3 regions of the Brevibacillus sp. BD137 genome follow, and region 1 is predicted to be linked to each of the others. Evidence: predicted binding sites of a transcription regulator. Region 1 holds the regulator's gene; each other region holds the start of a gene.

Region 1 (4,257 bases):
CAAAAGCGGAGTCTGATTTTGACATCAGCCACTCTGACGGTCAAAAACAGCTTTTCCTACATCAAAAGCCAGTTTGGTCTCGACCAATTGCCCGAGGAACGAGTGCGTACCGTGTCATTGCCATCGCCGTTTCATTATGAAGAGCAGGGACTGCTGTTGATCCCATCTGATTTCCCGGCACCAGGCAAAGAGAGTGACCACACGTATTTGGAGGCGGTCATTCAAGGGTGCGTGGATGTCGTACTGGCTTCGAAAGGAAGGACGTTGATCCTGTTTACCTCCCATTCGATGCTTCGCCTTGTTTATCAAGCGATGAAGGAACGACTAGCGAAGGCGCCAGAACCGTATACGTTATTCGGTCACGGGATTGATAGCAACAACCGGAGCAAGCTGGTGCGACTGTTCCGAAGTATGGAGAGAAGTGTTCTGTTTGGGACGAGCAGCTTCTGGGAAGGTGTCGATATCCAGGGGGAATGGCTGAGCAGTTTGGTCATTGTTCGACTTCCGTTTGCTCCGCCGAATCACCCTGTCTATCAAGGAAGGGCAGAGCTTTTGAAGGCAGAAGGAAAAAACGCCTTTATGTCGTTGTCTCTTCCACAAGCCGTTCTGCAATTTAAGCAAGGGGTGGGGCGATTAATTCGTCATCACTTGGATCGAGGGGTCGTGATCGTTCTCGACACGCGTGTGGTTGAGGCGAGATATGGACGCTCATTCCTTCAATCTTTGCCGCCATTTCAAATCGAAAGCGGTCCATGGCCAACACTGCGAGAGCGCATAGAGCCATTCCTTAGTATGCAATCCCTGTCAGATTCATAAAATGAAGCAATAGTCTCATAGGGATTAAGGTGATAAAATAAATGTTATGGAAAAAAGCGTGGCGTTGGTGGATGGTAGTTCTTAGTGCGATTTTCCTTAGCGCATGCTCGATTGATAGCCATTTGTATTTGCAAGAAGCAGCAGTGAAGATAGATGACCCGTTTGAAACGGAGACAGAACAGGAATTTTCGGGTCTCATTGTCACCTACTTGGCACTTCCACATGGTGAGAGCACGCTTTTGAGAATGCCAGGCGGTAAAACGATGCTGATTGATACGGGTACGGCAGAAGATTGGCCGGTTCTTTCGGCGCGCTTGGCAGAGCTCAAGATCACACGGCTCGACTATGTAGTGTTGACGAACGACCAGCCTGAGCATATGGGAGGCTACGCTTCATTGAGCCAGCAAGTGCTTGTAGATGCCGTCATTTTGCCCAAGCTGATCGCGCCATCCATTCGCCATGTCGTGCTGCTTCGCTCTAAACAAAAGCAGATGGAAGCAGAGCAAGGACAAGTACTCACTCTTGAACAAGATATCTCCATGGAAGTGTTGCTCCCAGATGAACCGTTATTTTTATCGCCCCAGAATAATTCTCTCGTTTTTCGACTGACGCATGGCCAACTGCGATTTTTATTTATGAGTGCTGTGAATGAAAAAGCAGAAGAGCGCCTGTTGGAACGGAAAAATGACAGATTGAAGGCGGAAGTGCTAAAGGTAGCTGGTCAGGGAAGCAATCAAGGCTCTTCGCAACCGTTTCTGACGAAGGTCGATCCCCAAGTCGCCATTATTCAGACAGGCCGATCGCGGGATCAAATGAAAGACGGTCAGACGGAAGTAATGGAGCGCCTGGGTGAGTCATGGGCCGAGACATACGTTACCAGCCACGACGGTTCCATTACCATTTTATCGAATGGAAAAGAATATCGGATTTTGAAGCAAAAGAATTAGGGGGGAAGACCGAACGTGGCAAAACACGAAAAGATTTCGGAAGCGGTCGTCCGTCGTTTGCCGATTTATCTGCGTTACCTCAGTTATTTGCAGCAGGTTGAGGTGACCACCGTTTCCTCCCAACAGATGGGCAAGAATCTCGATGTGAATCCTGCCCAAATCAGAAAAGATCTTGCAGCTTTTGGTGATTTTGGAAAAAAGGGAATCGGCTATGATGTCGATTATCTGGTGGAAAAAATACGTGAAATTCTAAAGCTAACAGATGAAATCCGTGTCGCTTTGGTCGGAGCTGGGCATTTGGGCCATGCCATTAGTAACTACAACGCTTATTTGAAAGATAACATGCGGATTGCGGCCATCTTTGATAATAATCCAGAGAAGCAGGGTAAAAAAGTCGCAGGTATACCGATTCAGCCTTTATCAGAGCTGGAAGAGACAATCGTAAACAAGCAAATCAAGCTGGCGATTATTACGGTACCGGCACCTGCAGCGCAATCCGTATGTGATCAGTTGACTCAAGCGGGTATCAAGGGGATCTTGAATTTTGCCCCTACGACGATTCGCGCAGGAAAAGATGTTCGCATTCACTATGCGGACGTGACGTCCAACCTGCAAAGCCTGGCCTACTACTTGACATAAGAATGGAGTGTATACTATGAAAAAGACGATCCTCATTCACGCAACAGTCATTACCGTTAACGATACGAATGAAGTCATTTACGATGGTGCTGTAGCATTCGAAGGCAACAAGATTACGTATGTGGGCCCAACTCCTGAGGACCTATCAGAAGCAGGATACGATGAGGTTATCGATCAAAAAGGAGACTACATACTGCCTGGTTTAATCAACACGCATGGACATGCTGGTATGTCCCTCCTACGAGGTTATGCAGATGATTTGCCGCTGCAACAATGGCTGGAAGACAAAATGTGGCCATTGGAGGCGCAATTCACGGGAGATACAGTAAAATGGGGTACTCAACTGTCGCTTATTGAGATGATTCGTACGGGAACCACTACGTTTGTGGATATGTATGATCATATGGATGTTGTGGCAAAGGAAGTCGATGCGGCTGGAATGCGTGCTCGCCTTTGCCGAGGGATGATCGGCTTGTGCTCCGAAGAAGAACGTCAAACAAAGCTGAAAGACGCGACTCTTTTTGCAAAAGAATGGCATAATCAGGCAGACGGACGTATTACCGTCATGATGGCACCGCATGCGCCGTACACCTGCTCGCCAGAATTTATTACCCAAATTATCGAAAAAGCCGATGAGTTGTCCTTGCCGCTTCATATCCATATGTCTGAAACCGCTTGGGAAGTCGGTCAAAACGAGAAGGACTACGGACTGCGTCCAGTCGCTCATTTGGAAAAGCTGGGCATGTTCAATCGCCCAACACTCGTCGCGCACGCTGTTCACCTGACGGATGAAGAAATCGACATTTTGGCAAAATACAACGTGAGAGTTTCTCATAATGTCGTGAGCAACCTGAAGCTGGCAAGCGGTGTTGCGCCTGTTCCGAAAATGTTGGCAAAAGGCGTAAGCGTATCACTGGGTACGGACAGCTCGGCAAGCAACAACAATTTGAATTTGTTCGAGGAATTGAAGCTCGCTGCGATCCTACACAAAGGTGTAAATAACGACCCAGTAGCGGTTCCAGCAGAGGAAGCCCTTCGCATGGCTACTCGTTATGGCGCAGAAGGGGTGTTCCAACAAGAAACACTCGGAAGCATTGAAGTAGGCAAGCAAGCTGACTTGATCGTGATGGATAGCCATCAAGCTCATTTCCACCCAGCACACCAACCGATTTCACACGTGGTGTACGCGGCAAATGGACGAGATGTGAAAGATACGATTGTAGCGGGTAAATTCTTAATGCGTAATCATAAGTTGTTGACCATCGATGAGGAGCGCGCGATTTACGAAGCAAACCGCGTATTCCAAACGTTAAAACGGTAAAAGGCTCCTGTCAGGTGGGGGACAGGAGTAAGGCAGTGCAGGTGTAGGTAGGGGAATTGGATACTACGACGTTCCATTGTTCATTTTTGCCACAGCTTTTGTCAGGAGATGATGGCGAAAATGAAGAGTGGGTCTGTGCGACCATTGACGCAAGGGAGACGACAATCCTGCCCAGGAGACGCGGTATTCCTGTAACAGAAACCCAAGTATGTCAGGAGATGTGGTTTGTTGCGAAGATGTCACGCGCTCACCTCCTCGGGGTGTATGTGTAGTATGACCGCCCAACCTTAAGCTATGATTAGCAACTTTTCCGTGTCGTTCTAAAACCTTCCCGTATAGCATAGGCTAAAGACAAAAATGGGACAGGGGGGACGACATGTACATCCGGCCCAAAATGCTGTGGTGGCTCATTCCAATCCTACTCGGTCTATTTCTCCTCGGGATTGTATTGGGGACAGTAAGTCGATCTGCCAATACAGGAAGCACAGATACTGCGTCTGCGGTCAGACAAACAACAGGGACGAAGCAGACGAA
Region 2 (4,257 bases), on a different contig from region 1:
ATGCGTATCGTATGGAGGAGGTGAAAGGCAAATGGCCGGACGTGGAAAGTCAGATAAATCGGAGCGCCGTAACAATCACCCAGCGGGTAAGCCAAGCAGTCTCGAACAGTTTGGCAATGACATGCGGGGCAAAAAGATGGCACAATCCCCAAACGTGATTGAAGATCCGAGCGGAAACGGATAAACAAGCACAAAAAAACCCGGGACATCATGATCCCGGGTTTTCCTGATTCGATTAGTATGCCAAAGACGACAGACCGTTGATATGAGTCAAGTAGCGAACGTTACTCGCTTCTTTCATCAAGGTTGCAGGCAGACCTTTCAGCTTCAATTGGCTTGCACCAATTGTACCGATTGCGTCTTTACGGCCCAAGCTACCCAATGTTCCGGAGAATACCGGCTTGAAGGTATCCATTTTGGTGCCGTTGAAGTGTGCGAAGAGGTTGTAACCTACTACCTCGCCCATTTGCCATGCCAGTTGAGCAGTTGGAGGGAATGGACGACCTTCTGGCCCCATTACGACCGCACTGTCACCTGCAAGGAATACATCAGGGTGAGAAGTGGATTGCAGGAATTCTGTAACAGTTGCACGTCCGCGGTTTACTTCCACGCCGCACTCAGCTACTACGCGATTTCCTTGTACGCCACCTGTCCATACCATTGTTTTGGTTTCAATGGTACCGCCATCCTTCAGACAAACTGTGGTTTCTTTCATTTCCGTTACAGGTACGCCTGTCAGGAACTGAACGCCGCGTTTTTCCAAGCTTGTTTTCGCACGCTCAACCAGGTCAGGAGCAAAACCAGCCAAAATGGATGGACCTGCTTCTACGCAGTAGATGGAAACGTCTGCAAAGTCTACGCCGTGCTTATGGCACAGATTTGGTAACATATCAGCGAATTCCCCAACCAGCTCGATACCTGTCAGACCGCCACCACCTACAACGAAGGTAGCATCTGCTTTATTTTTGCTCGTCTTGTATTCAATCACGCGCTCTTCGAGGTGTGCACGCAGACGATTTGCTTCTTCTACAGACTTCAGTGTAAAGCTGTGCTCTTGCAGACCTGGGATTCCAAAGAATGCGGTTTCACTTCCCAGCGCAATGACCAAAGCATCGTATTTGATGGACTCGCCGCTCGCCAATGTTACGCGTTGGGACTCGAGACCAATGTTTTCTACCGTGTCTACTACAAGGTTAATCTCCTTGCCACGCAGCAATCTTTCCAGAGGGAGCGCCACGTTTTGTTCAGACAGGTTTCCTACTGCCAAGCGGTGCAGTTCCGTAATGATTTGGTGAGTAGGAAAACGGTTTACTACCGTGATCGACGCTTCTTCAGCCGTCATGTATTTACGTGCAGTCAATGCGCTGAGCAAACCGCCATAACCGCCGCCTAGAATCAGAATATGCTTCGCCATGCCCAATCCTCCGTCCTTGTCTTCCATTCCATAATAAAAAAACTATCGTTTTTGTTGTTGACGTTCTGCAGTTACTTCCAGGAATGCTTGTGCGAAACGCAATGTTTTTTGTACTTGCGGATCCTTGAGCATTTTGAGAATACCGAACAAACCGATCGTAGACTCTTCTACATGAACACGGTCATTGGCTTCAATGGCTGCTTGCGCAATACCTTTTGCTTTATCAGAGATCGGTTTTACGAACTCTTCCATTCCGCCTTTGATGTCGTCGATCAATACATGATCATTTGCAACCGTTTGTACCAAATCATAGGTTTTGGTCAAAAGAGTTGTCAGTTCTGCCAATTTAGGCAGGTTCGCCACCAATATGTTCAGTGACTCTTGAATTTCTGGTTTCATCAACTGATCGAGTACATCTTGTTGCTGCGCTGGTGCCAGAGTAGCAGTGCTTGCTACTTCAGCAGCAGCTTGAGCTTGTTGCGTAGTTGTTTGAGACATAAAAAACGTCCTCCTTTGCTTTGGAATAGAGGCCTTCCATTCTCGATGCCTGTTCATACGAGTAACGGCCGCTATTCTCCCTGAAAATCCGGTAAAAAATTGCATGTAACATTTTTCACAAAGTAAAGCAAACAACGGATTCTTATAATAAAAAGTGAATGATTTCACAAATATTTATTCAGGAAAGCGCACACAACAAATCATGAAGTGAACAGGCTCGATTGAGAACTCTATGTACTCTACTATATACCTTCTTCACGGGAACATCAAAGGAAAAAAACCGCTTCCTTAGGAAGAAGCGGTAGTTGAGAGCTTTTTATAGTAATCTTTGATGAGTTCATGGTGCTTTTCATTGATATCCGTAAAGATTAATTCAATGATTGTTTGCTTGTCTTGGAACGTTTTTTCCACGATTTTCGCCATCATGACGATCTCCTGCGCTTGCTTCGGTATCTTGAAAGACAAATGGAGAAAATCGCCCTTTGACACATAACCGTCCGTTCCCAAAACAAGACGGGTAGGAGAGAATTTCAGCAACACTGCCTCGCCTTTTTCTTCGATCGGTCTAGCTCCCATCACCTTGTAAGGGACAGAAATACCGAGATCTGGGGAAATAGGATCCTGCTTGCGCTTTTGGGTAATTTCTACCCCTACACTAATCGGAATCATCCCTAAAAGCTTGATCGGCCAAATCGTTTGCTCCGAAACTACTTCCAAATCAATGGTGTTCACTGCCGCATCTGTTTCCCAACGAATGCGTACAGTTGTTCCGAGCAGCTCTGCTTTCGTTTCAGGCTTCATCTCATAGGAAACTACGAGATAATTGCCCTTTGCATGTTCAACCAAAACTTGGACAGGTGTCTGCACCTGCTTGGAGATGATTAGCGGTAGCGACGCACCGCGTTGGAGTCGTTTATCCCCCATAAATGGGTTCAGTGATGGGATATCAATCATGGTTTTTGTCACTCCACAAAGTCAAACTCTAATTTGCCGATCCGAACGGTATCCCCGTCTTTTGCTCCCAGCTTGCGCAGAGCATCATCTACACCCATGCTGCGCATTTGTCTCGCAAAACGCTGGGCTGCATCATAGCTGTTCAGATTCGTCATGCGTACGAGCTTCTCGATCTTCTCACCGCTGACGACAAATACTTCGTTATCACGCGTAATCTCGAATGCGTCTGGTTCTTTTTCTGCTCGGAACACTACGCGCTCTTCCACTTCCGCAACTTCTTCGACAGCAGGCTTGTCCGGAATCGTCGCCAAGGTATCCCCGATCGCATACATCAATTCTTGTACGCCTTTACTGGTTGCAGCGGAGATCTCGTACACCTTGACATCTGGAGCCTTTTCCTTAAAAATACGCAGGTTTTCCTCTGCTTCTGGCAGTTCCATTTTGTTCGCGACTACAATTTGCGGACGATCTTCGAGCTTCAGGTTATACAGCGTCAGCTCTCGGTTGATCTGCAAATAGTCCTCGTATGGGTCGCGTCCATCTACTGCTGCCATGTCAATCACATGGACGATCAAGCGTGTACGCTCTACGTGACGCAGGAATTGGTGACCAAGACCCACACCTTCATGCGCGCCTTCAATCAATCCTGGCAAGTCAGCCATTACAAAGCTCCGCTCCCCCAAGTCCACAACACCCAGATTCGGTGTCAGCGTCGTAAAGTGGTACGCAGCAATTTTTGGCTTCGCCGCTGTTACACTGGACAGCAACGTGGATTTCCCTACACTCGGATAACCAACCAAGCCCACATCTGCAATCAGCTTGAGCTCCATGACAATATAACGCTCTTGACCTGGCTCTCCGTTCTCCGAGATGTGTGGGGCTGGATTCGAAGAGTTGGCAAAACGATTATTGCCTCGTCCACCACGTCCGCCTTTTGCGATCACAGCACGTTGACCTTGCTCCACAAGATCGGCAATCACTTCTTTGGTATCATCATCAATGACAGTTGTTCCCGGTGGCACGCGCACGACCATGTCTTCCGCGCCTGCTCCGTGCTGAGATTTGTTGCGGCCATGCTCTCCGCGTGGTGCTTTGAAATGTCGTTGATAACGGAAATCTACAAGTGTACGCAGACCTTCATCCACGACAAATACGACATCTCCACCTTGACCGCCATCTCCACCCGCTGGACCACCCAGCGGTACGTACTTCTCCCGGCGAAAGGAGACGGCTCCGTTACCACCGTCCCCGCCTTTTACATATACTTTTACCTGATCGACAAACATGGTGTCACCTCTTTCATTCCGCGAATGGAACCACCAATTTCAGGACCCATTCCTCTTCCGTATGTATCCACTCGGTGACTTCCACCGTACTCTGTTCGCTTTTAC
Region 3 (4,257 bases), on a different contig from region 1:
CATTGGTGATATCCAATGTCTCGAATGGCAGGGTCAGCGGTACCGTTAATTTCCGTGGTACTCCGACTCCCATACAAGGAAGTTGGGATGAGAGGTCCAGGCAAATCACGATTGAATCACCTTATGCCAATTTTGTTGGCACCTTGGCTTACAAAGAAGAGCCAACAATTGGGTTGCGACATTATGTATTACGAGGATCGGTTCGAATGAAGCCCCCATCTGTGCGGGCAGGAGAAGTGGGAACATGGACGGCCGTTACGCATTTGCCGCTGTAAGGAAAAAGGAGGCACCTTCCTGTTAGAAGAAGGTGCCTCCTTTTGTGATGTGCGGTTACAGGTGACAGCCTATTGAGTGATTCCGAGCATTTGCTTCATATCTTCTTGAGCATCACCAATCAACTGAATATGGAACAAGTCCTGTAATACTTGCAGAACACCGGGCTGAATGAACTCAGGCAATTTTGGGCCAATCCGTATATCTTGTATCCCCAGGCTAAACAGACCGAGCAGGATGGCAACCGCTTTTTGTTCAAACCAGGAAAGAACGATACTTACCGGCAGCTCGTTCACTTCACACTCGAAGGCATCGGCTAATGCAGCCGCAATCGTAATGGTAGAAACCGAGTTATTGCACTGTCCCAAATCAATATATCTTGGGATGTCGGTACCTGGTACGGTGCCGAAATCTACATCGTTAAAACGGAATTTTCCGCAGGAGGTCGTAAGAATGACTGCTTCTGGTGGTAAGGACGTAGCCAATTCACGGTAATACTCGCCTCCCTTGCCAGGAGCGTCACAACCAGCGATGACGAAGAAGCGTTTGATCTTTCCTTCCTTGACTGCCTGAATAATTTCAGGGGCGATACCCAGAACCGTTTTATGATGATACCCCGTCGTCAGTGTCAGTTCCGATTCGATGGAAACCTCAGGAAGAGACAATGCCTTTTCAATGAGCGGCGCAAAATCGTTTTCTTCGATTTTCGTTACATTTTCCAAACCGGTTATATCATACGAAAAGAAACGATCGGCGTAGCTGCCTCGAATAGGCATCACACAGTTTGTTGTAGCCAGGATAGCGCCGGGAAATTTCTCAAACAACTGGCGTTGATCGTACCATGCTTTCCCGATGTTCCCTTTCAAATGAGGATATTTCTTCAGTGCGGGATAGCCATGTGCAGGCAGCATTTCGGAATGCGTATATACATTGATTCCTTTGCCTTCTGTCTGTTTTAACAGCTCTTCGAGAGCAAACAGATTGTGCCCCGTAACAACGATGCATTTTCCTTCTATTTTGTTTTGCGAGACGGTAATTGGCTGCGGCACTCCGAAATGATCCGTATGAGCCCGATCCAAAAGCTCCATGACTTTTATCGCGGACTTCCCTACTTTCATGGCCATTTGCAAATGTTCGTCCAAGTTGAAATTCACATTCGTCAATGTAAAATAAAGAGCTTCCTGTGTAATCCCGTCCACTTCAGGATCGATATAGCCTAATTGCCGAGCATGTGTGGCATATGCAGCAATTCCTTTTAAAGCAAAAATAATGGTATCCTGAATACTCGCAAGATCTTCATTCTTTCCGCAAACGCCGATGACCTTACAACCACCTGTTGGAGTCTGTTCACATTGATAACAAAACATGTATAATCCACTCCTTCGATTCAAGATTTCGCTTTGATTATAAGCGGATTGCCCGGAAGGAGCTGTGATTAAAATCACAACGAAACCAAACTTTGCCTCTTATCATAGTGGATGAAGAAGATTTCCCAAGTGAGGGGTGTTGTTTATGGTACGAAAATGGCAGTTGCCGTTACAGACGTTGAGTCTTACGGTCGGTTTCATGGTATGGGTCATTCTGTCATCGCTCATGCCTTTTATCAAAGAAACCGTACCCATGAGTGCAAGCGAAGTGGCGTGGGTGACAGCGATTCCTGTTCTTCTTGGATCGCTGCTGAGAATCCCAGTTGGATATTGGAGTAACCGATTTGGCGCGAGGCTATTATTTAGCATCAGCTTTCTCTTGCTGCTGGCTCCTGTCTTCTATATTAGCCAGGCGACCACGTATACCGATTTGTTAATCGGCGGGTTATTTATAGGGATAGGTGGAGCGGTGTTTTCCGTTGGTGTCACGTCTCTACCTAAATACTATCCGAAAGAGAAGCATGGTTCTGTAAACGGAATCTACGGCATGGGCAATATTGGTACAGCGATCACCACTTTTGCAGCGCCAGTTCTGGCTAAATCGTTTGGATGGGCAACCACTGTACAGATGTTTATGCTATTGCTTGTGGGATTCGCAGTGCTTACCTTCTTAATGGGGGATAAAAATGAACCTAAGGTAGTCACTCCTCTTGGTCAGCAGATAAAGAGTGTCTACAAAAACGAAAAGCTGTGGTTAATCAGTTTGTTCTACTTTATTACGTTTGGTTGCTTCGTTGCTTTCACCGTGTATCTCCCGAATTTTTTAGTGAGCCATTTCCAACTGGATAAAGTAGATGCGGGTATGAGAACAGCAGGGTTCATTCTTTTGGCGACACTTGCAAGACCATTGGGGGGCTGGCTAGGCGATAAGTGGAACCCCTTCAAGGCATTGATGATTGTGTTTGCAGGGCTGGCCTTGTCTGGTCTTGTCTTATCGTTTTCGCCATCGATTTTGATGTATACAGTAGGGTGCTTGTTGGTAGCCGCATGTGCCGGAATCGGTAACGGTGCTGTGTTCAAATTAGTGCCGATGTATTTCTCGCGACAAGCGGGGATTGTAAATGGGATCGTATCTGCTATGGGGGGATTAGGAGGATTTTTCCCGCCGTTGATCCTAACGCTGTTGTTTAATCTGACCGGGCATTACGCGATCGGTTTCATGGCGTTATCGCAGTTTGCACTGGTAAGCTTGGTCTTGGTGATGTGGATGTTTTACCAAGAGAAGCTGCAGCTCGCCGCCACCATTATGGAAAAGACGGGAGAGGCGATACTGATTACCGATACGCGAGGAGTCATTAAAAGTGCGAACCACGCTTTTACGAAAGTGACTGGTTATGAGATGAATGAAGTGATTGGCAAGTCCCCCAATATTTTAAAATCAGGCAGGCAGAATGCCGATTTCTATCAAAAGATGTGGGACTCGATCAAGAAGAATGGCTATTGGCAAGGAGAGATCTGGAATCGTCGGAAGAATGGGGATCAGTATCTCCAATGGTTAACGATTAGCGCGATTCTGGACGATGCAGGAGACGTCGAGTACTATGCTGGCATGTTCAGCGAGCTCGCGGAGCAAAGACATGGATAAAGAAGCTTGAATCACTGATGAAAAAAAGTCTTGGACGGACAAGTCCAGGACTTTTTTTGTGCAGGAAAATATGTAGACTTTGCTCACATTTGACAAATATCAGGTGGGCAATCATCACAATAAATCGCTTCTTTTAAATAGGCAAGGTCCTTAATCAAGATATGCCCGTGGGGAAGCAGATCGATAGAATCCTGTTTTTTTAGATCGGAAAGCATCCGGTTGACACTTTCTCGTGTCAGACCAATGAATTGTGCCAAATCACGATTGGTAAGGGAAAGGTCGATGAGGATTCCGTCGGGGTGTGGCTTGCCGTACGTGTTACTCATGCGGATTAGCGTTGAATACAAGGCGCCGATTTTGCCATTGAGTAGCAAATCGCGAAATTTGGACTGCATCCGCCTGTTCATCAATCCCATCCAACGTAGGAAGTCTACGCAAAATTGGCCGTTTTTGATGAGCATTTTTTCCAACCCTTGTCGCGGGATGATCCATACCTCACCCTCCATCAACATGGTTCCTGTGGAGGTGTACGTTAATTCCTGTTCGAAGAGCCCGGAAACGCCAACTAGCTCTCCTGCACCAAATACTTGCAGTGTTAATTCTTTTCCATCGTTCGTGTTTTTTGTGAGCTTGATTTGGCCCGACGAAATTAAGAAAAGCTGATCGGCTCTTTCACCATCCAAAAACAGAACGGCTCCGCAAACGAAATTTTTCCGAACAGAAAACGTTTCAAGGCAATTCACAAAATCGGAAGAAATCTGCTCGACAAACGTTGTACCATTTCCGGTCATGTGGGTCCCCCTTACAACAAGGATATATAGGTAACTCATTATATCATCCGTAAACAATAGTTTGGGAAGAGAAAATCGTCCTGATTGTGGCAGTGGTGTGAGGTAAATCACAACCTGGGTTTCGAGCCATTGCTACAATGGTCTCGAGCGAAAGGAAAAAATGAGCAGCAGCAGGGAGGGT

The links. Region 1 encodes Rex, which represses fermentation and respiration genes when NADH is low (regulators of the CRP and FNR family bind a similar motif). Its sites were predicted from a motif close to TTGTGAAATATTTCACAA; they were not measured.
Region 2: ODZ53_RS15280 (helical membrane plugin domain-containing protein) is a predicted target of Rex. The motif match lies at 2,065-2,082, and genes of this name have one in related genera.
Region 3: hcp (hydroxylamine reductase) is a predicted target of Rex. The motif match lies at 1,703-1,720, and genes of this name have one in related genera.

Annotation. Positions count from the first base shown of each region.
Region 1 is NZ_JAOTNO010000005.1:425,734-429,990, forward strand. Features, by position in the region: gene dinG (ATP-dependent DNA helicase DinG) at 1-816, shown strand, start outside; gene ODZ53_RS14795 (ComEC/Rec2 family competence protein) at 858-1,763, shown strand; gene ODZ53_RS14800 (redox-sensing transcriptional repressor Rex) at 1,779-2,402, shown strand; gene ODZ53_RS14805 (amidohydrolase) at 2,419-3,723, shown strand; gene ODZ53_RS14810 (hypothetical protein) at 3,787-3,966, opposite strand; gene ODZ53_RS14815 (hypothetical protein) at 4,100-4,257, shown strand, end outside.
Region 2 is NZ_JAOTNO010000006.1:85,343-89,599, forward strand. Features, by position in the region: gene ODZ53_RS15270 (hypothetical protein) at 32-184, shown strand; gene ODZ53_RS15275 (NAD(P)/FAD-dependent oxidoreductase) at 236-1,414, opposite strand; gene ODZ53_RS15280 (helical membrane plugin domain-containing protein) at 1,457-1,912, opposite strand; gene ODZ53_RS15285 (PilZ domain-containing protein) at 2,201-2,866, opposite strand; gene obgE (GTPase ObgE) at 2,875-4,152, opposite strand; gene ODZ53_RS15295 (Spo0B C-terminal domain-containing protein) at 4,166-4,257, opposite strand, start outside.
Region 3 is NZ_JAOTNO010000007.1:107,029-111,285, forward strand. Features, by position in the region: gene ODZ53_RS17015 (hypothetical protein) at 1-275, shown strand, start outside; gene hcp (hydroxylamine reductase) at 345-1,640, opposite strand; gene ODZ53_RS17025 (nitrate/nitrite transporter) at 1,786-3,285, shown strand; gene ODZ53_RS17030 (Crp/Fnr family transcriptional regulator) at 3,369-4,076, opposite strand.